Regions from separate parts of the Orrella sp. JC864 genome, predicted to be linked through region 2. Evidence: predicted binding sites of a transcription regulator. Region 2 holds the regulator's gene; the other holds the start of a gene.

Region 1 (11,748 bases), on a different contig from region 2:
GCGCGTGATCTTCCTGGACGCCAACACCGAGACGCTGGTGCAGCGCTACTCCGAATCGCGCCGGCGCCACCCGCTGACCGACCGCCTGGACCTGCCCGGCGGCGCCAGGCCGTCGCTCAAGGAATGCATCGCGCGCGAGCGCGAGCTGCTGGCGCCGCTGCGCGAGCAGGAACACGTCATCGACACCTCCGAACTGACGCCGGGGCAGTTGCGCGCCTGGGTGCGGGACCTGGTGCAGGCCGACCGGCGGCCGCTGGTGCTGACCTTCCAGTCGTTCGCCTACAAGCGCGGCGTGCCGCGCGATGCGGACCTGGTGTTCGACGTGCGCTGCCTGCCCAACCCGCACTACGACAGCAACCTGCGGCCGCTGACCGGGCGCGACGAACCCGTGGCCAAGTGGCTGGCCGGCTTCGAGCAGGTCGGCCAGATGATCGACGACATCACCGCTTTCATCCGCAAGTGGCTGCCGCGCTATATCCAGGACACCCGCAGCTACCTGACGGTGGCCATCGGCTGCACGGGCGGCCAGCATCGCTCGGTGTACGTGGTCGAGGAGCTGGCCAGGCGCTTCGCCGATCATCAGCCGCTGCTGGTGCGCCACCGCAACCAGCTGCCCGACGAGCATGCTTGACAGGGTCGCGCCAGCCTGGTTTTTGCCCCTGCCGGCCTGGCTCTGCCGCCTGGCCGTGCTGGCGCTGATACTGCTGCTGGCCGCTTGCGGCTCGGCGCCCAAGACCGGCACGCGCGGCGGCGGCTACTACAAGGACGACGGCCCGCCCGCAAGGCCCCCGTCCAACCTGGACAGGGTGCCCGACGCCGTGCCGCGCATCGAGCCGCTGGCCAGCGGACCGAACCGTCCCTATGTGATCTTCGGCAAGCGCTACGTGCCCGACACCAGCGGCCAGCCCTACCGAGCGCGCGGCGTGGCCTCGTGGTACGGCAAGAAGTTCCACGGCAACCCCACCTCCAACGGCGAGCGCTACGACATGTACGCCATGACGGCCGCGCATCCCACGCTGCCCATTCCCAGCTACGTGCGCGTCACCCGGGTGGCCACCGGCAAGACGGTCGTGCTGCGCGTGAACGACCGCGGGCCCTTCCACAGCAATCGCATCATCGACCTGTCGTACGTGGCGGCCCACAAGCTGGGCATCCTGGGCCCGGGCAGCGACGAGGTCATCGTCGAGCGCATCATGCCCGACGAGATCCGGCGCATCGCCGCCGGCGCGCCCGCCGTCCCGCCGCAACAGGCGCCGGCCGCGCAGCCGGTGGCGCTGCGCGAACCCGCGCAGGCGCCCGCGCCCCTGCCCCCGCCCGCGGCGCCTCGCCCGCTGCCGCCGCCGCCCGCACCGGCATCCTTTGCGGCCGCGCCCGTGGCCGGCGCCTATTTCCTGCAGTTGGGCGCCTTCGGCGAACCGGGCAACGCGCAGGCGCTGGCCGGTCGCGTCAACAGCGCCTTCCAGCCCGGCGAGACGCCCGCCGTCACCGTGCAGCAGGTAGACCGCTGGTACCGCGTGCGCATCGGCCCCTATCCGGATCGCGCCGCGGCGGAAAGCGCCCTGCAAATGGTGGCCGACCGTACCGGCGTGCAGCCGGCGCTGGCCTTCGGGCATTAGGGGCCGGCGCCGCCGGTTTCCCGGCCGCGCTCAGCGGTTCGGATCGACGATCACCCGCCCCTGGACCGTGCCGCGCAGGATGTCTTGGCCCGCTTCGATGGCCTGCGCCAGCCCGACTTCGCGGGCGGCGATGCGGTCTATCAGCGGCTGCTCCAGCGTGCGGGCCAGGGCCTGCCAGGCTGCCTCGCGGCGCTCGCGCGCAGCCCTGACGCTGTCGATGCCCAGCAGGCTGACGCCGCGCAGGATGAACGGCGCCACCGAGGCCGGAAGATCCATGCTTTGCGCCAGGCCGCAGGCCGTGACCACGCCGCCGTAGCGCAGGCTGGCGCAGATATTGGCCAGCGTGTGCCCGCCCACGCTGTCCACCGCGCCGGCCCAGCGCTCCTTCTGCAGCGGCTTGCCTTTCTCGGACAGCGTGGCGCGGTCGATGATCTCGGATGCGCCCAGGTCCCGCAGCCGCTGCGCCGCCTGCGGGCGGCCGGTGCTGGCCGCCACGCGATAGCCCAGCCGCGCCAGGATGGCGACGGCAAAGCTGCCCACCCCGCCGTTGGCGCCGGTCACCAGCACCTCGCCGTCGCCCGGCGCCAGCCCCGCCTGCTGCAAGGCCTGCACCGACAGCATCGCCGTGTAGCCGGCCGTGCCGATGCCCATCGCCGCGCGCGGGCTCAGGCCCTCGGGCAGCGCGATGAGATAGTCGCCCGGCACGCGCGCGCGCTGCGCCAGCCCGCCCCAGTGCGTCTCGCCCACGCCCCAGCCGTTCAGCAGCACCTGCTGGCCGGGGCTGAAGCGCGGATCATCGCTTTGGCTGACGGTGCCGGCGAAATCGATGCCCGGCACCATGGGCCACTGCCGCACCACCGGCCCCTGGCCCGTGATGGCCAGGCCATCCTTGTAGTTGATGGTGGAGTAGGCCACGTCCACCGTGACGTTGCCGGACGGCAGCTGCGCATCGTCCAGTTCCGTCACTTCGGCGTGGGTACGGCCGTCTTGCTGGCTAAGCAGTATCGCTTTGAACATCCGTCTCCCTTCCTTTGGATCCGTTCAGAGTCATGAAGACATCGGCCAGCCGCCGCGGCCGGGCAAGGCTGCGCGGGATGCGCCGATGAACCCGCTCCCGCGGTCTTCTCGCAGCGCCAAGAATAGACCGGTCTGTTAGAAAATTCAATCCCGCCCGGCGACGATGGGAGGGCGGATGCCCGCCTGGCGCCGGCGGCCCGGACTGCCCGCGCCGCCGGCCCGCTTCAGGCCGGCTTGCGGGCCAGGGCCCAGGCGTACAGCAGGTCGCGCGGCAGCCCGCTGACCCGCGCGGCCACCCGCGCGGCATCGCGCACCGAGACGGTTTCCAGCAAGGCCTCGAGCAAGGCCTCGGTCTCGGGGGGCACGGATTGCCCGTCGGCGGCCTCGGGCGCGGGCGCCTCGTGCACGATCAGCACGAATTCGCCCTGCCCGCGCTGCGGCGCGGCCGCCAGCCACTGGCGGGCCTGCCCCAGTTCGATGGTGTCGATCTCTTCGAAGCGCTTGGTCAGCTCCCGCGCTACCGTCAGGCGGCGCTGGGGCCCGGCGATTTCGGCCAGGCCGTCCAGGGTGGCCGCCAGGCGATGCGGGGATTCGTAGATGAGCACCGGCGCCGGCAGGGCGCACCATTGCCGCAGCCAACGCTGGCGCGCGGCCGCCTTGGCGGGGGGAAAGCCCGCGAAGGCGAAGGCGGGATTCTCGTCGCTGGTGACGCCGCTGCCCATCAGGGCGGCGACCACCGCGCTGGGCCCGGGCACCGGGACCACCGGGCGGCCGGCCTCGCGCACGGCGCGCACGATGCGCGCGCCCGGGTCGCTGACGGCCGGCGCGCCCGCATCCGATACCAGCGCAACACGCTGCCCTTGCGCCAGCCGCTCGACGATGGCCTGGGCGGCCTGCGCCTCGTTGTGCCGGTGCGCGGCCATCAGCGGCGTGGAGATGCCCCAGGCGTCCATCAGGACGCGGCTGGCGCGGGTGTCCTCGGCGGCGATCACGTCCGCGCGCAGCAGCGCCTGCCAGGCGCGCAGGCCCAGGTCGCCCAGGTTGCCGATGGGCGTGGCCACGACATAGAGCGCGCCCTCGGGCCAATGCTGCTCGGCCACGCGCTCGGCCACGCGGCGCCAGGCGGGCTCGGCGGACTGGACTTTTTGGTTCATGGGGGACTTGCTGGGGGAAGGTCGGTGGGCGATGCTGCCAGTGTAATGGTTTGGCACGCACGCCCATGCCCCCACCGGACGATCTGCACGCCTGGCGCGCCGCGCGCGAGGCCCAGCGCAAGGCCCTGCGCCGGCGCGCGCGGGCGGCCGGCCGTACCCGGGCGGCAGGCGGCCCGACGCCGCCGGCCAGGCCGCCCACGCCGGCCCAGCGCCAGGGCCGCGCCAGCGAAGACCAGGCCCTGCGCCTGCTGTGCCGGGCGGGGCTGCAGCCGCTGGCGCGCAACCTGCGCTGCCGCGCCGGCGAGATCGACCTGGTCATGCGCGAAGGCGACGTACTGGTCTTCGTCGAGGTACGCCACCGCGCCAGCGACCGCTACGGCGGCGCGGCGGCCAGCGTGGCCGCCGCCAAGCAGGAGCGGCTGGCCCGCGCTGCGGCCTTCTTCCTGCCTCAGCTGGCCCTGCGGCACTGGGGCGCGCGCACGCCGGCCTGCCGCTTCGACGTGGTGGCCGCCGGCCCGGGCGGCATCACCTGGATACGCGCCGCTTTCGAGGCCGTGAGATAATCGCGCGCATGGATATGACCTCGCGCATGACCGCGCATTTCAACGATTCGGCCGCCGTCCTGCAGGAAAGCGGCCGGGCCCTGGCCGAGCCGCTGGCCCAGGGTGTGGAACTGCTGTTCACCACCTTGGCCAACAACGGCAAGATCCTGGCCTGCGGCAACGGCGGCTCGGCCGCCGACGCCCAGCATTTCGTCGCCGAACTGGTCGGGCGCTTCGAGCGCGAACGCTTGCCGCTGCCCGGCATCGCGCTGAACACCGACACCTCCATCCTGACGGCGGTGGGCAACGACTACGGCTACGAGCACGTATTCGAGCGGCAGGTGCTGGCGCTGGGCCAGCCCGGCGACGTGCTGGTGGCGATCTCGACCAGCGGGAACTCCGCCAACGTCGCCCTGTCCATCGAAGCGGCGCACGAACGCGACATGCGCGTCATCGCGCTGTCGGGCAAGGGCGGCGGCGCCTTCAACGATCTGCTCGGGCCCGACGATATCCACCTGTGCGTGCCGCATGACCGAACCATGCGCATCCAGGAAGTCCATATCCTGCTGCTGCACGCCTTGTGCGACGGCATCGACGCCCTATTGCTAGGAGACACCGCATGACCGCTTTCCCGCGCCGGACCGCCGCCCGCTCCTTGCTGCTGGCCGCCTTGCTGGCGGCGGCCGCCGCCACGCTGTCGGCCTGCGCGCCGGTGGTCGTGGGCGCGGCGGCCGGGGGCACGGCGCTGGTGGCCACCGACCGGCGCACCGCCGGCGTGCAGCTCGAAGACCAGAACATCGCGCTCAAGGTCGAGAGCAACATGCGCCGCCACTTCGGCGACAAGGCCAAGGTCAGCGCGGCGGTCTACCAGACCGTGGTGCTGCTGGTGGGCGACATCGCCGACGAAGCCAGCAAGCAGCAGGCCGGCACCCTGGCCGGCAAGGTCGAGAACGTCAGCCGCGTGGTCAACCAGCTCACCGTGGGCCCGGTGGCCACGGGCGACATCGTGCGCAACGACATCTGGGTCAACTCCAAGGTGCGCGCCGCCCTGGTCAACACGCGCGGGGTGCCCTCGCGCACCATCGTGGTCACCACCCACCGCGGCACCGTCTACCTGATGGGCAAGGTCACGCGCCTGGAAGGCGACTACGCCGCCGCGGCGGCGGCCAACGTCAGCGGCGTGCAGCGCGTGGTCAAGCTGTTCGAGATCATGTCGCCCGAGGAAGAGCGCGCCCTGCTCGAGGCCGGCAAGAACCCCGAGCCGCAGAAGAAGGCCGCCCCCATCACCACCCCGGGCAACGACCAGGCGCCGGCCGGCAGCGGCAGCAGCAGCGGCGCCAACGTCGAAGTCATGCCCATCCAGTAGGCGCGGCCCCATGAAAAAACTCCTGCTCGGCCTGGCCGCCGCCATCGTCCTCGCGCTGGGCGCCTGGTTCGTATGGACCCCGGCGCCGCAAGCGCCCGCCGTGGCCATGACCACCATCGCCGGCGAGCCGCTGAGCATGCAGGGGCTCGAAGGCAAGGTGGTGCTGGTCAAGTTCTGGGCCACCAGCTGCGTCACCTGCATCAAGCAGATGCCCGACACCATCGAGAACTACCGGCGCTATCACGAGCGGGGCTTCGAGACCATCGCGGTGGCCATGGACTACGACCCGCCCAACTACGTGCTCAATTTCGCGCAGACGCGCGAGCTGCCGTTCAAGGTGGTGCTGGATTCCAAGGGCGAGATCGCGCGCGCCTTCGGCGACGTCAGACTCACGCCCACCGCCTTCCTGATCGACAGGCAAGGGCGCATCGTCAAGCGCTACCTGGGCGAATACGACAAGGGCGAATTCCACGCCGCCCTGGAAAAAGCCCTGGCCGGCTAAGCGCGGCGCTCGCCGCGGCGCGCGCCAAGCTACAATTTCCGCTCGCCGCGGCCCGTGGGGGCCGCGCCCGCCAAGCCAGACAGCCAGGTTAGCCGCCACCATGAGTTCCGCCGAAGACGCCGCCCTTGCCGAATCCCTGAACGCGCTCTCGCCCGCCATCAAGGCCGGCGTATTGTCCGAAGCCCTGCCCTATATCCGCCGTTTCCACGGCAAGACCGTCGTGGTCAAGTACGGCGGCAACGCCATGACCGAAGAGCGCCTGCAGCGCAGCTTCGCCCACGACGTGGTGCTGCTCAAGCTGGTCGGCCTGAACCCGGTGGTGGTGCACGGCGGCGGCCCGCAGATCGACGCGGCGCTGCGCCGCGTGGGCAAGCAGGGCACCTTCCTGCAGGGCATGCGCGTGACCGACGCCGACACCATGGAAGTGGTCGAGTGGGTCCTGGGCGGCCAGGTGCAGCAGGACATCGTCATGATGATCAACGAGGCCGGCGGCAAGGCGGTCGGCCTGACGGGCAAGGACGGCGCGCTGATCCTGGCCGAGCGCAAGATGATGGACGACCGCGAGCACCCCGGCCAGAAGCTGGACATCGGTTTCGTGGGCGACGTGGTGCGCATCGAGCCGGCCGTGGTCAAGGCGCTGCAGGACGACCAGTTCATCCCGGTCATCTCCCCGATCGGCTACGGCGAGGACGGCCAGGCCTACAACATCAACGCCGACGTGGTGGCGGGCAAGATGGCCGAGGTCCTGGGCGCCGAGAAACTCGTGATGATGACCAACACGCCCGGCGTGCTGGACAAGGACGGCAAGCTGCTCACCGGCCTGACCGCGCAGAGCGTGGACAGCCTGTTCGCCGACGGTACGATCTCCGGCGGCATGCTGCCCAAGATCTCCTCGGCGCTGGACGCGGCCAAGAACGGCGTGAACTCCGTGCACATCGTCGATGGCCGCGTGCCGCACTGCCTGCTGCTCGAGATCCTGACCAACCAGGGCGTGGGCACGATGATCCGGTCGCGCTGATGGCTGCAGATCCGCGCCGGCTGCACGGCCCGCCGGTGCGCCGGCTGCGCACCCGCCAGGAACTGAGTCCGGCTGACCGGGCGCACCCGGTGTGGCTGTTCGACCTGGACAACACGCTGCACAATACCTCGCACGCCATCTTCTCGCACATCAACGTGGGCATGACGGCGGCCGTGGCGCGTACGCTGGGCGTGGACCAGGACGAGGCCAACCGCCTGCGCGCCAAGTACTGGCACCGCTACGGCGCCACCGTCATCGGCATGCACCGCCACCACGGCGTGGACGTGCGCGAGTTCCTGGCGCTCAGCCACGATTTCGAGGTCGGCCCGCTGGTGCGCGCGCCCAAGGGGCTGGCCCGCATGCTGGCCCGCCTGCCCGGACGCAAGGTGCTGGTCACCAACGCCCCGCTGGACTATGCCCGCGCCGTGCTCAAGCACCTGAAAGCCCTGCGGGCCTTCGACAGCATCTGGGCCATCGAGCAGATGCGCATCCACGGCACCTTCCGGCCCAAGCCCTCGGTGGCGCTGATGCGCTACGTGCTGGCGCGTGAAGGCATCCCCGCCTCGCGCGCGGTGCTGGTCGAGGACACCCTGTGCAACCTGCGCGGCGCGCGCGCGGCAGGGATCCGCACGGTGCACGTTTTTCACCCCGGCACGCCGTTCGCCAAGCTGCACCGGGGGCGCGCAGATTACGTCGACTTGCGGGTAAACTCGGTCGAACACCTGCTGCAACAGCGCCGCCCCGTGCGCCGGCGCTGACCGCGCCGCCGGCGCGGCGCCGCAGCGCGCGGGCGCCGCTCCGCTTCCACAGGATCTCCAGCATCGCCATGGCCAGCAAACCCGGAGAACGACGGACCCAGATCTTGCAGACGCTCGCAGAAATGCTCGAGCAGCCGCGCGCCGCGCGCATCACCACTGCCGCGCTGGCCGCCCGCATGCGCATTTCCGAGGCGGCGCTGTACCGCCATTTCGCCAGCAAGGCCCAGATGTTCGAGGGACTGATCGAGTTCATCGAGACCAGCATCTTCACGCTGATCAACCAGATCACCGTGGTCGAGCAGCACGGCCTGGGCCAGGCGCGCGGCATCGCGCGCATGCTGCTGTCGTTCTCCGAGCGCAACCGGGGCATGACGCGGGTGCTGACGGGCGATGCGCTCGTTACCGAGGATCACCGGCTGCTGGACCGCATCAACCATGTCAACGACCGCATCGAGGCGTCGTTCAAGCAATGCATACGCACCGCCGTCAATGACGGCGAGCTGCCGCCCGACACCGACGCTGCCGCCTACGGCAGCCTGCTGACCCATTTCGTGCTGGGCAGCTGGCTGCGCTATGCGCAAAGCGGCTGGCGGGTGGCGCCCACCGCGCATACGGAAACGCATCTGCGCCATATCCTGGCGCCCTGACGGCGCCGGCCTGGCGCGTCCGCGGCCTGCGCGGGGAGGCAGCAAGCCGAAGGCGCAGCGTGGGGGCTTTTTTGCCGCAGGGCCGCCCCAAGGCAAAAACGGCCCCCCTCGGGGGGCAGCAAGCCGAAGGCGCAGCGTGGGGGCTTTTTTGCCGCAGGGCCGCCCCAAGGCAAAAACGGCCCCCTCGGGGGGCAGCAAGCCGAAGGCGCAGCGTGGGGGCTTTTTTGCCGCAGGGCCGCCCCAAGGCAAAAACGGCCCCCTCGGGGGGCAGCAAGCCGAAGGCGCAGCGTGGGGGCTTTTTTCCGCGGCGCTAGATCTGCGTCAAGGCGCGATCGAGGCCATGCGGGACACAATGCAGGCAGGAGCGGCCGCAATGCTTCGTGCCCTGTAGAGGACGGCATGTCCGCCCTGTGTATCACCTTGTACAGGAGCCTTGCTTGAACTCGCTAGCCGCAGCCCCCGCCCCCAAACCGACGCCAGAGCGCGTACGCCTGCCTGTCGGACTGTTCGCCGCCCTGGCGGCCCTTGTCGCGGTCCTCTTGCTGCCGCTGCCGGCCGAGCTGCCGGTCGCCGGCCAGCGCATGCTGGCCATCCTGGCCTTCGCCGTGGTCATCTGGATCACCGAAGCGGTCTCCTACGAGGCCAGCGCCATCATGATCACCGCGCTCATGGCCTTCCTGATAGGCACGGCGCCCACGCTGGCCGACCCGGGCCTGGCCTATGGCACCTCGGCCGCCATCGGCATGGCGCTCAGCGGCTTTTCCAACAGCGCGCTGGCGCTGGTAGCCGGCGCCCTGTTCATCGCCGCGGCCATGACCCACACCGGGCTGGACAAGCGCATCGCCCTGGTCACGCTCTCGCGCGTGGGCACCACCACGCGCCGGGCGCTGCTGGGCGCCACCGCCGTCATCGTGGTGCTGAGCCTGCTGGTGCCCAGCGCCACCGCGCGCAGCGCCTGCGTGGTGCCCATCATGATGGGCGTGATCGCGGCCTTCGGCGTCGAGAAACGCTCGAACATCGCCGCCGGCCTGATGATCGTCGTGGCCCAGGGCACCAGCATCTGGAACGTCGGCATCCAGACCGCCGCCGCACAGAACCTGCTGACGGTCGGCTTCATGGAGAAAATGCTGGGCGAACGGGTCACCTGGTCCGACTGGCTGGTGGCCGGCGTGCCCTGGGCGGTCATCATGTCCGCAGTGCTGCTGGTCCTGGTGCTGAAGATGCTGCCTCCCGAATCGGACAGCATCGCCGGGGGCAAGGAAGCGGTCGAGCGCTCGCTGGCCGACCTGGGCCCCACCACGCCCGCGCAAAAGCGCCTGATGATCGTGATGATCGGCCTGTTGGCGCTGTGGGCCACCGAGGGCAAGCTGCACCGTTTCGATACCACTTCGACCACCTATGCCGGACTGGTGGTGCTGATGCTGCCGCGCATCGGCGTGATGACCTGGAAGGACGTGCAAAGCCGCATTCCCTGGGGCACGATCATCGTGTTCGGCGTAGGCATCAGCCTGGGCACGGCGCTGCTGACCACGCAGGCCGGCCAATGGCTGGGCAGCCAGGTGGTCACCCGCACCGGGCTGGACGTGCTGGGCCCGCTGGCCGTGCTGGCCGTGCTCACCGCCTTCCTGATCCTGATCCACCTGGGCTTTGCCAGCGCCACGGCGCTGACCTCGGCCATGCTGCCCATCCTGATCTCGGTGCTGCAGACGCTGCCGGGGGACATCAACGCCGTGGGCATGACCATGCTGCTGGGCTTTGCAGTGAGCTTCGGCTTTATCCTGCCCATCAACGCGCCGCAAAACATGGTGTGCATGGGCACGGAAACCTTCAACGCGCGGCAATTCGCCAAGGTCGGCATCGTGATCACGATCGCCGGCTACCTGCTGATGCTGCTGATGGGCGCCACCTATTGGCGCTGGCTGGGATGGATGTAGACATGAACGAAGCCGTCACCCTCGAAATCGACCAGGCCATCGCGCTGGGCCGGCAGCTGCTGGCCGCGCAAGGCGTGCCCGGCGACATCGCCGCCGACGTCGCGCAGCACCTGGTCGAATCGGACCGCGTCGGCTATGCCAGCCACGGCCTGTCCATCCTGCCCAGCTACCACCGCGTGCTGGGCAAGGGCCTGCTGGCGGCCGACGGCCGCCCCGCGCTGCTCAAGGACCAGGGGCCGCTGCTGGCCTACGACGGCCGCCACGGCTTCGGCCAGCACGTGGGCAAGGTGGTGGTCGAGGCGGCCATCGCCCGGGCCCGCGAGCAGGCGCTGTGCCTGCTGACGCTGCGCCACAGCCATCACCTGGGCCGCATGGGGCACTATGGCGAAATGGCGGCGCAGGCCGGCCTGGTGCTGCTGGCCTTCACCAACGTCATCAACCGCGCCCCGACCGTCGCGCCCTATGGCGGCGCCCAGGCGCGCCTGACCACCAACCCGCTGTGCTTTGCCGGGCCCCTGCCGGGCGGGCGTGCGCCCCTGGTGGTGGACATGGCCACCAGCGCCATCGCCGCCAACAAGGCGCGCGTGCTGGCCGCCCAGGGGCTGCCGGCGCCCGAGGGTTCCATGATCGATGCGCAAGGGCTGCCCACCACCCGCGCCGCCGATCTGTTCGCCGACCCGCCCGGCGCCCTGCTGCCCTTCGGCGGCCACAAGGGCTATGCGCTAGGCCTGGTGGCCGAACTGCTGGCCGGCGTGCTTTCCGGCGGCGGCACCATCCAGCCCGAGCATCCGCGCGGCAACAGCGCCACCAACAACATGTTCGCCATCGTGCTCGATCCGCAGGCGCTGTGCGGCGCGGCCTGGGGCACGCACGAGGTGGACGCCTTCCTGGACTACCTGCAAAGCTGCCCGCCCCAGCCGGGTGTGGAACGGGTGCAGTACCCGGGCGAATTCGAAGCCGGCAACCGGGCGCGCCACGCCACGCATGTGAGCTACGAGCCGGGCATCTGGGCCGGGTTGGCCGGACTGGGGCGCGAACTGGGGGTGGCGATGCCGGGCTAGGATGCCTGCCCGGCGTGGGCGGCATGCGTCCCCGACATGGCCGCCCGGTTCAGCCGATCGCCAGCCGCACCGGCTTGCCGATCCGGCTCATCATCTCCACCAGGGCGTCCAAGGTGAACTTCGCCGTCTTCCT
Region 2 (11,748 bases):
GAAAAAACACCCGCATGCCGAGCCCGACGGCCGGCAGCCGCCCGGGCCCGTCATGGTCGACGTGCAGGGCATCGAGCTGAGCAAGACCGAACGCCGCCGCTTGCGCCATCCCGCCGTGGGCGGGGTGATCCTGTTCGCCCGCAATTTCGAAAGCCGCAAGGCGCTGGCCGCGCTGTGCAGGCAGATCCACGAAGTGCGCGACGAGCCGCTGCTGATCGCCGTGGACCACGAGGGCGGCCGCGTGCAGCGCTTTCGCGAGGACGGCTTCACGCACCTGCCGCCCATGCAGGCGCTGGGCCGGGCCTGGGACCAGGATCCGCTGGCCGCGATGCGGCTGGCCACCGACTTCGGCTATGTGCTGGCTGCCGAGCTGCGCGCCTGCGGCGTGGACATGAGCTTCACGCCGGTGCTGGACCTGGACTACGGCCAGAGCCAGGTTATCGGCACGCGCGCGCTGCACCGCGATCCCCGCGTGGTGGCCATGCTGGCGCGGGCGCTGGCCCAGGGGCTGGCGCAGGCCGGCATGGCGGCCTGCGGCAAGCATTTCCCAGGCCACGGCCATGTCCAGGCCGACTCCCATCACGCGGTGCCGGTGGACGAGCGCAGCCTGGACCAGATCCTGGCCGAGGATGCCGCGCCCTATGCCTGGCTGGGCGATGCCGTGCTGCAGGCGGTCATGCCTGCGCACGTGATCTATCCCAAGGTCGACGACAAGCCGGCCGGGTTTTCCTCGCGCTGGATCGAGGTCATCCTGCGCGGGCGCCTGGATTACCAGGGCGTGGTGTTCTCCGATGACCTGACCATGGAAGGCGCGGCGGTGGCCGGCGATATCCATGCCCGGGCGCGGGCCGCGCTGGGCGCGGGCTGCGACATGGTGCTGGTGTGCAACCGGCCGGACCTGGCCGACGAACTGCTGGCCGGGCTCGATGCCGCACCCACGGCGGCCTCGCTGGCCCGCATCCGCGGCCTGCGGCCGCAGCGCCCGGCCCCGGGCTGGAAATCCCTGCAGGCCAGCGAGCGCTATCGCCGCGCGCAGGCTTCGCTGGCGGCGCTGCGGCCAGCGGGCTGAGCCGGGCCGGCTCGCATCCCGCTAAACTGGCGGCATGGCAGAATCGGATTTCGACCTGAAGGATTTTCTCGCCCGGCTGCCGAACCTGCCGGGCGTGTACCGGCACATCGATGCCCAGGACGAGGTGCTCTACGTGGGCAAGGCGCGCGACCTCAAGAAGCGCGTGTCCTCGTATTTCCAGAAGACTTCCAGCAGCCCGCGCATCGCGCACATGGTGGCGCGCGTGGCGCGCCTGGAGGTGACGGTCACGCGCTCGGAGGCCGAGGCGCTGATCCTGGAAAACAACCTGATCAAGAGCCTGAAGCCGCGCTACAACATCCTGTTTCGCGACGACAAGTCCTATCCCTATCTGCAGATCACCGCGCACGACTACCCGCGCATCGCCTATTACCGCGGCTCGACCAGCCGGCCGGGCCAGTATTTCGGCCCCTATCCCAACGCCTGGGCCGTGCGCGAGACCATCCAGGTGCTGCAGAAGGTGTTTCGCCTGCGCACTTGCGAGGACACCGTCTTTGCCAATCGTTCGCGGCCCTGCCTGCTGTTCCAGATCGGCCGATGTTCGGCGCCCTGCGTGGGCGAGATCCAGGCCCAGGCCTACGCCCGCGACGTCGAGCGCGCCTCGCGTTTTTTGAACGGCCACACCCGCGAGGTGCTGGACGACATCGAGGCGCGCATGATGCAGGCCTCGGGCGAGTTGCGCTTCGAAGAGGCGGCCGCGCTGCGCGACCAGATGGGCGCGCTGGCCCGCGTGCTGCACCAGCAGACCATGGAGGAGACCGGCGGCGAGGACACCGACGTGATCGCGGTGGCCGGCGCCGGCGGCAGGATCTGCGTGAACCTGGCCATGGTGCGCGGCGGGCGCCACCTGGGCGACAAGGCGTTCTTTCCCGCCCACGCCGAAGGCGAGCCGCCGGCCGAGGTGCTGGCGGCCTTCGTGGCGCAGCATTACCTGGACAATGCCTTGCCGCCGGTGCTGGTGTGCAGCCATGCCTTGCCCGATCCCGAGCTGCTCGCGCTGCTGGCCGAACATACCGGCGTGCGCACCCGCGTGCTGGCGCGCCCGCAAGGCGTGCGGCGCGCCTGGCTGGAGCAGGCCGCCGCCAACGCGCAGATGGCCCTGGCGCGCGCGCTGTCCGAGTCCGGCGCGCGCGCGGCCCGCACCGCCGCGCTGGCCGAGGTGCTCGAACTCGATGCCGACGAGGCCGCGCTCGATGCGCTGCGCATCGAGTGCTTCGACATCAGCCATACCGCCGGCGAGGCCACCCAGGCCTCGTGCGTGGTGTTCGAGCATCACGACATGCAGCCTTCGCTATACCGGCGCTACAACATCGCGGGCATCACCCCCGGGGACGACTATGCCGCCATGCGCCAGGTGCTGACCCGCCGCTTCGGCAAGGTTGCCGACGGCGAGGCGCCCATGCCGGGGCTGGTGCTGATCGACGGCGGGCGAGGGCAGGTCGAGGTGGCCCGCCAGGTATTCGCCGAGCTGGGCCTGGACATCGGCACGCTGGTGGGGGTGGCCAAGGGCGAGGGCCGCAAGGTGGGCCTGGAGACCCTGGTTTTTGCCGATGGCCGCCCGCCCAAGGCGCTGGGCGGCGAGTCGGCCGCCTTGATGCTGATCGCGCAGATCCGCGACGAGGCGCACCGCTTCGCCATCACGGGCATGCGCGCCCGCCGTGCCAAGGCCCGTACCGTCTCGCGCCTGGAAGAGATCGAGGGCGTGGGCGCGCGCCGGCGCCAGCGGCTGCTGACGCGTTTTGGCGGGTTCGCGGGCGTGGCGCGGGCCGGCGTGGACGACCTGGCTTCGGTCGAGGGCATCTCGTGGGAGCTGGCCCAGCGCATCTACGATGCCCTGCATTGAAACGGCCTGTCGCCATGCGCCAGCCTGGACTGAGGTAGCATACGCTTCACTATGCCGCTGAATCTACCGATAGTCCTCACCTGGTTGCGCATCGCCATGATCCCCATGGTGGTCGCGCTGTTCTACTTGCCCGAGGGCTGGCTGGCCTTGCCCACCCGCGACCTGCTGGCGGCGGTGGCCTTCATCGTGGCGGCCCTGACCGACTGGTTCGACGGCTGGCTGGCGCGGCGCTGGAACCAGACTTCGGCTTTCGGCGCCTTTCTCGACCCGGTGGCCGACAAGCTGATGGTCTGCGCGGCGCTGCTCGTGCTGCTGAACCTGGGGCGGGTCGACGCCTTCGTGGCTCTGATCATCATCGGCCGCGAGATCACCATCTCGGCCCTGCGCGAATGGATGGCCCAGATCGGGGCCAGCGCCAGCGTGGCCGTGCACAGGCTGGGCAAGTTCAAGACGGCCGCGCAGATGATCGCCATTCCCTGCCTGCTGTACGACCACCCGGTGGCGGGCGTGGACCTGGACGGCGTGGGCACTGTGCTGATCTACGTGGCCGCGGTCCTGACCGTCTGGTCCATGCTGTACTACCTTCAACGCGCCTGGCCGGCGATCCGCGAACGGTCGCGCTGACCGGCATCATGCAACAGAGCGGGGCAGCCGGCCCGACCCCGCCGCAAGAGACAGAGAGTTACGTTATGCCTGCGCCCTCGGCCGCTTCCTTCCAGGCCTCGGATGCGCTGCTCAAGCGACGCGATTGGCTCACCATCCTGGTGGTGGGCATCGCGCATGCGGCATCGCATTTCTTCCAGCTGGTCATCCCCTCGCTCTACGCCTCGCTGGGGGCCGAGTTCGGCCTGGACTACGCGCGGCTGGGGCTGCTGGTCTCGGCCTTCTTCGTGACGTCCGGCTTGGGGCAGGCCTCATCGGGCTTCGTGGTGGACAGGGTGGGTGCGCGGCCCGTGCTGTGGTTCGGCCTGTCGTGCTTCGTCGCCTCGGGCGTGCTGATCGGCCTGGCCAACGGCTATGCCATGCTGTTTACCGCTGCCGTGGTGGCCGGCGTGGGCAACTCGGTCTTTCATCCGGCCGACTTCTCCATCCTGAACAAGCGAGTCAGCCAGGCCCGGCTGGGGCACGCCTTCAGCACGCACGGCCTGACGGGCAGCCTGGGCTGGGCCTTGACGCCGGTATTCATCACCACGCTGACCTTGCTGTTCAACTGGCGGGTGGCCGCCTTCGGGGCGGCCGCGCTGGTGGCGACCGTGCTGCTGATGACGGTGCTGGCCAGACGCCTGCTGGCTGGCGACATCCACGAGGCGGGCGGCCGGCAGGGCGCGGCGGGCGCCGGCCAGGACAAGCCGGGCGGCCGCGCGCCGGGCCGTCCCGACCCGGCCCAGGCCGCCTTGCCCACGGGCGTGCTGGCCACGATCGGGGCGCTGGCCGCGCGTCCGGCGCTCTGGGGCGCGTTCCTTTTCTTCGGCATGACCTCGGTTGCCCTGTCCGCGGTGCAGAACTATACGATCCCGCTGCTGGGCAAGCTCTACGGCCTGTCGGCGGTGACGGCCAGCACGGCCCTGTCCGGCTACATGGTGTGCTCGGCCCTGGGCATGATCATCGGCGGCTTCCTGGTCTCGGCCACGCCGCGCACCGAAAGAGTAGTCGGCGCCTCGCTGTGCATGGCCGGGCTGGTGCTGGTGGTCCTGGCGCTGGGCTGGATTCCCGCCTGGCTGGCCGCGCCCATGGTGGGCCTGGCCGGCCTGTGCTCGGGCATGTCCGGCCCTTCGCGCGACATGCTCATCCGCAGCGTCACGCCCAAGGGCGCCCTGGGCTCGGTCTACGGGCTGGTGTATTCGGGCATGGACGTGGGCGCCGCGCTGGGCCCGCTGGCCTTTGGCATCATGCTCGATGCCGGGCTGGGGCACGGTCCCTGGCTGGCGGCGGGCGCGGCCTTTGCCGTCGGCGCCTTGCTGGCCTCGCTCATCGCGCGCGCGGCGCGGGCGCCGAGCCAGGCTTGGTCCAAGGCCGCGTAGCCGGAAACCCCCGGCCTATTGGCTGGGGGTGCGCTGCTCGGCGGGCGGCGGCAGGCCCGGCGTGCCGCGCCACGGGTTGATGTCCAGCCCGCCCCGGCGGGTGTAGCGCGCGTACACGCTCAGGCGCTCGGGGCGGCAGCGGGCCTGGATGTCCAGGAACATGCGCTCGACGCATTGCTCGTGAAAGCCGCTGTGCTGGCGAAACGACACGATATAGCGCAGCAGGCCGGCCGCGTCGATGGCCGGACCGCGATAGGACACCTGGACGGTGGCCCAGTCGGGCTGGCCGGTGACCGGGCAATTGGACTTGAGCAGGCGCGAAACCAGGCTTTCCTGCACCGTGCCGCGCGCCGTGTCCATGCCCAGCAGTCCCGCATCCGGGGCATAGGCGTCGATGTCCACGTCCAGTTCGTCGATGACGCGGCCCGCCGGTTCGCCCAGGGACAGCCCGGCATAGTCCTGCGGCAGGATCAGCTCGACGCCCACCGCCGCGCCAGCCGCGCGCGCCAGGTCGGCGGCGATCCGGTCGCGCACCGCTTGCGCATCGGCCATCGGCGTCTGGTTGTAGGAGTTCAGATAGAGCTTGAGCGATTTGGATTCGATCAGGCAGGCACTGGCGGCGGGCACCTGGAACCGCGCCAGCGCAACGCGCGGCTTGCCTCGCGGATCCAGCCACGACAGTTCGTAGGCGTTCCAGATGTCCACGCCGTCGAAAGGCAAAGCGGCGCCGGCCGGCAGGCCCAGCTCGGCGCGCGCCGGCGCCCGTTCAATGGGAAACAGCAGGCCGGGATCGTACTGGCTGGGATAGGCCACGGTCTGGCCCAGGGGGGCATGTGCAAGAGGCGTCATGGCGGGCGTGTCGGTAGACCGGCCATTGTAGTCCGGTCCAAGGGGGCGATTTTTTGTATCGTGAAATGCCGGCGGCGGGATATGAAAGCGGCTGTTGCGGTGCAGCGCGAGCGGCGTTTCACGGCATCGTGATGAATTCCGTATTGCGGAATGATGTTTGCAGTAAATTGATTTTAAAGGAAAAAATAATCTCCAAAAGGAGCGGAAAAGCAGCTTTGCGCGGTGCAGCACGGGCATAGACTTTTTCCCAGGCGCCGGTCCGGCATCGCGGTATCCAGCCCGGCCTGGCGCAAACGCTGTGTTGCCTTGTTATTCCCTTCACTCATCCAGGAGATATGCCATGAATGCTCGCGAGAGCCAGATCCGCAACCTGCAGAAGCAATGGACCGACAACCCGCGCTGGCAAGGCGTGCGGCGCGACTACAGCGCCGCCGACGTGGTGCGGCTGCGCGGTTCGCTGCCCATCGAGCATACGCTGGCGCGCCGGGGCGCCGAGCGGCTGTGGACGCTGATGCATGAAAAACCCTTCGTCAATTCCCTGGGCGCGCTCACGGGCAACCAGGCCATGCAGCAGGTCAAGGCCGGCCTGAAGGCCATTTACCTCTCGGGCTGGCAGGTGGCGGGCGATGCCAACCTGGCCGGCGAGATGTACCCGGACCAGTCGCTGTATCCGGCCAATTCGGTGCCGCAGGTGGTGCGCCGCATCAACAATGCCCTGCAGCGCTGCGACCAGATCCAGTGGATGGAGGGCAAGGAACCCGGCGACGAGGGCTATGTGGATTATTTCGCCCCCATCGTGGCCGATGCCGAGGCCGGCTTCGGCGGCGTGCTCAATGCCTACGAGCTGATGAAGGCCATGATCGACGCGGGCGCGGCCGGCGTGCATTTCGAGGACCAGCTGGCGTCGGTCAAGAAGTGCGGCCACATGGGCGGCAAGGTGCTGGTGCCTACCCGCGATGCGATCGCCAAGCTGGCCGCCGCGCGGCTGGCCGCCGACGTCATGGGCGTGCCCACCGTGCTGCTGGCCCGCACCGATGCCGATGCGGCCGACCTGGTGACCAGCGACGTGGACGAGAACGACCGGCCCTTCCTGACCGGCGAGCGCACGGCCGAGGGGTTCTTCCGCAGCCGCGCGGGCATCGAGCAGGCCATCTCGCGCGGCCTGGCCTACGCGCCCTATGCCGACCTGGTGTGGTGCGAGACCGCCACGCCCGACCTGGCCTATGCGCGCCGCTTTGCCGAGGCCATCCATCGCGCCCATCCCGGCAAGCTGCTGGCCTACAACTGCTCGCCGTCCTTCAACTGGAAAAAGAACCTGGACGACGACACCATCGCCCGCTTCCAGCGCGAGCTCGGGGCCATGGGCTACAAGTTCCAGTTCATCACGCTGGCGGGTTTTCATGCGCTGAACTACGGCATGTTCGAGCTGGCGCACGGCTATGCCCGCCGCCAGATGAGCGCCTTCGTCGAATTGCAGCAAAAGGAATTCGCGGCGGCCGAACTGGGCTTTACGGCCGTCAAGCACCAGCGCGAGGTCGGCACGGGCTATTTCGATGCCGTCACCCAGGTGATCGAGGGCGGCAAGTCCTCGACCACGGCGCTGACCGGTTCGACCGAAGAGGCGCAGTTCCAGGACGAGCCGGCCACGGCTTGATGAGGCCGGGCGGGCCTGGCGCCCGCCCGCTTTGTCCGCGCCGGCAAGCGCGGGGCCGCGCTTGCCGGCGCGGCCCGCTTCAGCACTCCTGGCCGAACACCTGCTTCAATGCCTCGCCATCCAGGATACGGACTTCGCGCAGATGCACCGCGATCAAGCCCTCGCGCGCAAAGCGCGACAGCAGCCGGCTGACGGTCTCCAGGGTCAGCCCGAGATAGTTGCCGATCTCCTCGCGGCTCATGCGCAGGATGAACTCGCTGGGCGAATAGCCCAGGCCGGCCAGCCGCTGCGAAAGATTGAGCAGGAAGCCGGCCACGCGCTGTTCCGAGCGCATGTTGCCCAGGGCCAGCAGCATCTGCTGCGAGCGGTTGATCTCCTGGCTCATGAGCTTGCGCATCTGCGCCTGCAGCGCGGGCAGGTGCAGGGCGATGCGGTCCAGTTCGGCCAGGCGGATGACGCAGACCTCGGAATCCTCGAGCGCGATGGCGCTGGAGACGTGGCGCGGCTGGCCCATGGCATCCATGCCCACCAGTTCGCCCGGCAGGTGAAAGCCGGTGATCTGCACCTGACCGTCGGCCGGTTCGAGTTGCGTGCGCAGCGAGCCGAAGCGCACCGCGTAGACGGCATCGACGGGATCGCCGGTCAGATAAAGGTTTTTGCCCTTGCCCACACGCACGCGTTCACTGACCAGCTCGTCCAGCCTGGCCACGTCGGCGGCGGCCATGCCGATGGGCAGGCACAGGTGGCTGAGCATGCAGGTGGAACAATGGGGCGCATCGGGTGCGACGGGAACCCTGGTTTGCATGATGATTTCCGGTAGCGACGCGGCGCCGGCCGGAATGGGCCGGGCCGCCGACTGGCATTGTAGTGGCAGCGGCCGCGGCCATGCGCCGCCGCCCGGCGGCAATGCCGCCTCAGGCCCAGTGATCCTCGCGGGCATAGGCCTTGCGCAGCCATTGCACGAAGACCTTGACGCGCAAGGGCAGGTGCTTGCGCTCGGGCACGATGGCAAAGATGCCGTTGGGCGGGGCCGCGTAGTCGTCCAGCACGGTGACCAGCCGGCCGCTGTCCAGGTCCTGGCGGACCTCCCACAGCGAGCGCCAGGACAGGCCGTGGCCCTGCAGCGTCCATTCGTGCAGCACGCTGCCGTCGCTGCATTCGAGCGTGCCGCTGACCTTCTGCGCCACGGTTTGCCCCTTGACGCGAAAGAGCCAGCCGCGCGCCTGGTTGCCCCGCGTGCCGAAGGACAGGCAGTTGTGCCGCGCCAGGTCGGCGGGCTGGCGCGGCTTGCCGTGGACCTGCAGATAGGCGGGCGAGGCCACCACCACGCGCCGGTTGTCGGCCAGGCGCATGCCGACCAGGCCCGAATCGACCAGGTCGCCGATGCGCACCGCGCAGTCGAAGCGTTCCTGGATCAGGTCCACCAGCCGGTCGCTCAGGTCCAGGGTGACCTGCAGTTCGGGATGCGCGCGGATGAACTCGGGCAGCAGCGGCGCCACGTGGCGCCGCCCGAAACCGGCCGGCGCGCTCACGCGCAAGGGCCCGCTGGGACGGCGGCTGCCTTGCGAAACCAGGCCCTCGGTATCTTCCAGGTCGCGCAGGATGCGCTGGGCCTCCTCCAGGAAGGTGCGCCCCTCGGCGGTCAGCGAGAGCTTGCGGGTGGAGCGCACCAGCAGCTTGACGCCCAGGCGCGCCTCCAGCGCGTCGATGCGCCGCCCGATCATGGCCGGCGCCACGCCTTCGGCGCGCGCCGCCGCCGACAGGCTGCCCAGCGTGGCCACGGCCACGAAGCTCTCCATTTGCTTGAAACGGTCCATTTTTTCTTTCTAGTAAAAAATGAAGCTATTTTTATAACCTTTTTATCTGCATTCCCAACCCGTACACTGATCCTGAAGACGGGCGGCGCATCCCGCACGCCCACCCCCGCACATTGCCACAAGGAGACCCCATGCAAGCACGCACCGACCGCCATGGCCTGCAAGTAGCCGACATCCTGGACCGCTTCATCGAGCAGGAGGCCCTGCCGGGCACCGGCGTGGACAGCGCCGCGTTCTGGAAGGGCTTTTCCGAGCTGGTCCACGAGCTGGCCCCGCGCAACCGCGAGCTGCTGGCCGAGCGCGACCGCCTGCAGGCCGAGCTGGACAAGTGGCATGGGGCCCACCCCGGGCCGATCCGCGACATGGCGGCCTATCGCCGGTTCCTGGCCGAGATCGGCTACCTGCGCGAGCAGCCCGAGACGGTGCGGGCCGGCAGCGAGCAGGTCGATCCGGAGATCTCGCAGCAGGCCGGCCCGCAGCTGGTGGTGCCGGTCTCGAACCAGCGCTATGCGCTGAACGCCGCCAACGCGCGCTGGGGCAGCCTGTACGACGCGCTGTACGGCACCGACGCCATCCCCGAGGACGGCGGCGCCGAGCGCGGCGGCGACTACAACCCCAAGCGCGGCCAGGCCGTGATCGCGCGCGCGCGCGCCTTCCTGGACGAGGCCGCGCCGCTGGCGCAGGGCTCGCACAAGGACGCCACCGGCTATGCCGTGCAAGGCGGCAAGCTGGTCGTCAAGACCGCCCAAGGCCAGACCGGCCTGGCCCGGCCCGAGCAGTTCAAGGGCTACCAGGGCCAGCCCGAGGCGCCCTCGGCCGTGCTGCTGGTCAACCACGGCCTGCACTTCGAGATCCAGGTCGACGCGCAGCATCCCATCGGCAAGACCGATGCCGCGCACGTCAAGGACGTGCTGCTGGAGGCGGCGATCTCCACCATCATGGATTGCGAGGATTCGGTGGCGGCGGTCGACGCCCAGGACAAGACCCACGTCTACCGCAACTGGCTGGGCCTGATGAAGGGCGACCTGACCGAGCAGGTCAGCAAGGGCGGCAAGACCTTCACGCGCGCGCTCAACCCCGACCGCCAGTACACCGGCGCCGACGGCCAGCCGCTGACGCTGCATGGCCGCTCGCTGATGTTCGTGCGCAACGTCGGCCACCTGATGACCAACCCGGCCATCCTGGACCGCGACGGCAACGAGATCCCCGAGGGCATCATGGACGCCGTGGTCACCACCCTGGCGGCCATGCACGATCTCAGGCGCAAGGGCGCCAGCGGCTGCAACTCGCGCGCCGGCTCGGTCTACATCGTCAAGCCCAAGATGCACGGCCCGGACGAAGTCGCCTTCTCGGACCAGCTGTTCTCGCGCGTGGAAGACCTGCTGGGCCTGCCGCGCAACACCATCAAGATGGGCATCATGGACGAGGAGCGCCGCACCAGCGTCAACCTCAAGGCCTGCATCGCCGCCGCGGCCCAGCGCGTGGCCTTCATCAACACGGGCTTCCTGGACCGCACCGGCGACGAGATGCATTCGGTCATGGAAGCCGGCCCCGTGCTGCGCAAGGGCGACATGAAGAGCACGCCGTGGATCGGCGCCTACGAGCGCAGCAACGTGCTGGTGGGCCTGGACGCCGGCCTGCGCGGGCGCGCTCAGATCGGCAAGGGCATGTGGGCCATGCCCGACCTGATGGCGGCCATGCTGGAGCAGAAGATCGCCCATCCCAAGGCCGGCGCCAACACCGCCTGGGTGCCTTCGCCCACCGCCGCCACCTTGCATGCGCTGCACTATCACCAGGTCGACGTGGTCCAGATCCAGAAGCAGCTCGAGCAGACCCGCTTGGCCGACGTGCGCGAGGAACTGCTGGAAGGCCTGCTGACCATCCCGGTGTCCGCCGGCAAGCCCTGGTCGGCCGAGGAGATCCGCAGCGAGCTGGACAACAACGTGCAGGGCATCCTGGGCTACGTGGTGCGCTGGATCGAGCAGAGCGTGGGTTGCTCCAAGGTGCCCGACATCCATAACGTGGGCCTGATGGAGGACCGCGCCACGCTGCGCATCTCCAGCCAGCACATCGCCAACTGGCTGCGCCACGGCGTGGTCAGCCAGGCCCAGGTGCGCGAAACCTTCGAGCGCATGGCCGCAGTGGTCGACAAGCAGAACGCCGGCGACCCGGCCTACACGCCCATGGCCGGCCGCTTCGAGGAGTCCTTTGCCTTCCGTGCGGCCACGGCGCTGGTCTTCGAGGGCCTGACCCAGCCCAACGGCTACACCGAGCCGCTGCTGCACAAGTTCCGCCTGGAGTGCAAGGCGGCGCAGGGCTGAGCGCAACGCCCGCGCGGGTTCCTGCAGAGCAAAGGAGGTTTTCATGACCGGCTACCGCTACGCCAGCACGCCGAAGCTGGACGTCGCTTATCTCGAATGGAATCCGCAGGGCGGGCGCACCGCCGTGCTGCTGCATGGCTGGCCGGACAGCCCGGG

Evidence for each region. Region 2 encodes FNR, which switches genes on or off when oxygen is low (the NO sensors DNR and NnrR bind a similar motif). Its sites were predicted from a motif close to TTGATNNNNATCAA; they were not measured.
Region 1: a site for FNR is predicted at 8,932-8,945, ahead of V8Z80_RS16570 (DASS family sodium-coupled anion symporter). Genes of this name have one in related genera too.

What each region holds. Positions count from the first base shown of each region.
Region 1 covers NZ_JBANET010000020.1:12,518-24,265, reverse strand. Annotated here, with positions in the region: gene rapZ (RNase adapter RapZ) at 1-631, shown strand, start outside; gene V8Z80_RS16620 (septal ring lytic transglycosylase RlpA family protein) at 624-1,616, shown strand; gene acuI (acrylyl-CoA reductase (NADPH)) at 1,647-2,633, opposite strand; gene rsmI (16S rRNA (cytidine(1402)-2'-O)-methyltransferase) at 2,858-3,787, opposite strand; gene V8Z80_RS16605 (YraN family protein) at 3,853-4,350, shown strand; gene V8Z80_RS16600 (phosphoheptose isomerase) at 4,359-4,952, shown strand; gene V8Z80_RS16595 (BON domain-containing protein) at 4,949-5,695, shown strand; gene V8Z80_RS16590 (peroxiredoxin family protein) at 5,706-6,197, shown strand; gene argB (acetylglutamate kinase) at 6,298-7,215, shown strand; gene V8Z80_RS16580 (pyrimidine 5'-nucleotidase) at 7,215-7,973, shown strand; gene slmA (nucleoid occlusion factor SlmA) at 8,042-8,620, shown strand; gene V8Z80_RS16570 (DASS family sodium-coupled anion symporter) at 9,058-10,554, shown strand; gene V8Z80_RS16565 (Ldh family oxidoreductase) at 10,557-11,615, shown strand; gene V8Z80_RS16560 (helix-turn-helix domain-containing protein) at 11,665-11,748, opposite strand, start outside.
Region 2 covers NZ_JBANET010000006.1:19,896-31,643, forward strand. Annotated here, with positions in the region: gene nagZ (beta-N-acetylhexosaminidase) at 1-1,069, shown strand, start outside; gene uvrC (excinuclease ABC subunit UvrC) at 1,104-2,930, shown strand; gene pgsA (CDP-diacylglycerol--glycerol-3-phosphate 3-phosphatidyltransferase) at 2,982-3,554, shown strand; gene V8Z80_RS07780 (MFS transporter) at 3,620-4,951, shown strand; gene queF (NADPH-dependent 7-cyano-7-deazaguanine reductase QueF) at 4,967-5,800, opposite strand; gene aceA (isocitrate lyase) at 6,141-7,454, shown strand; gene fnr (fumarate/nitrate reduction transcriptional regulator Fnr) at 7,534-8,259, opposite strand; gene V8Z80_RS07800 (LysR family transcriptional regulator) at 8,369-9,271, opposite strand; gene V8Z80_RS07805 (malate synthase G) at 9,403-11,592, shown strand; gene V8Z80_RS07810 (alpha/beta fold hydrolase) at 11,636-11,748, shown strand, end outside.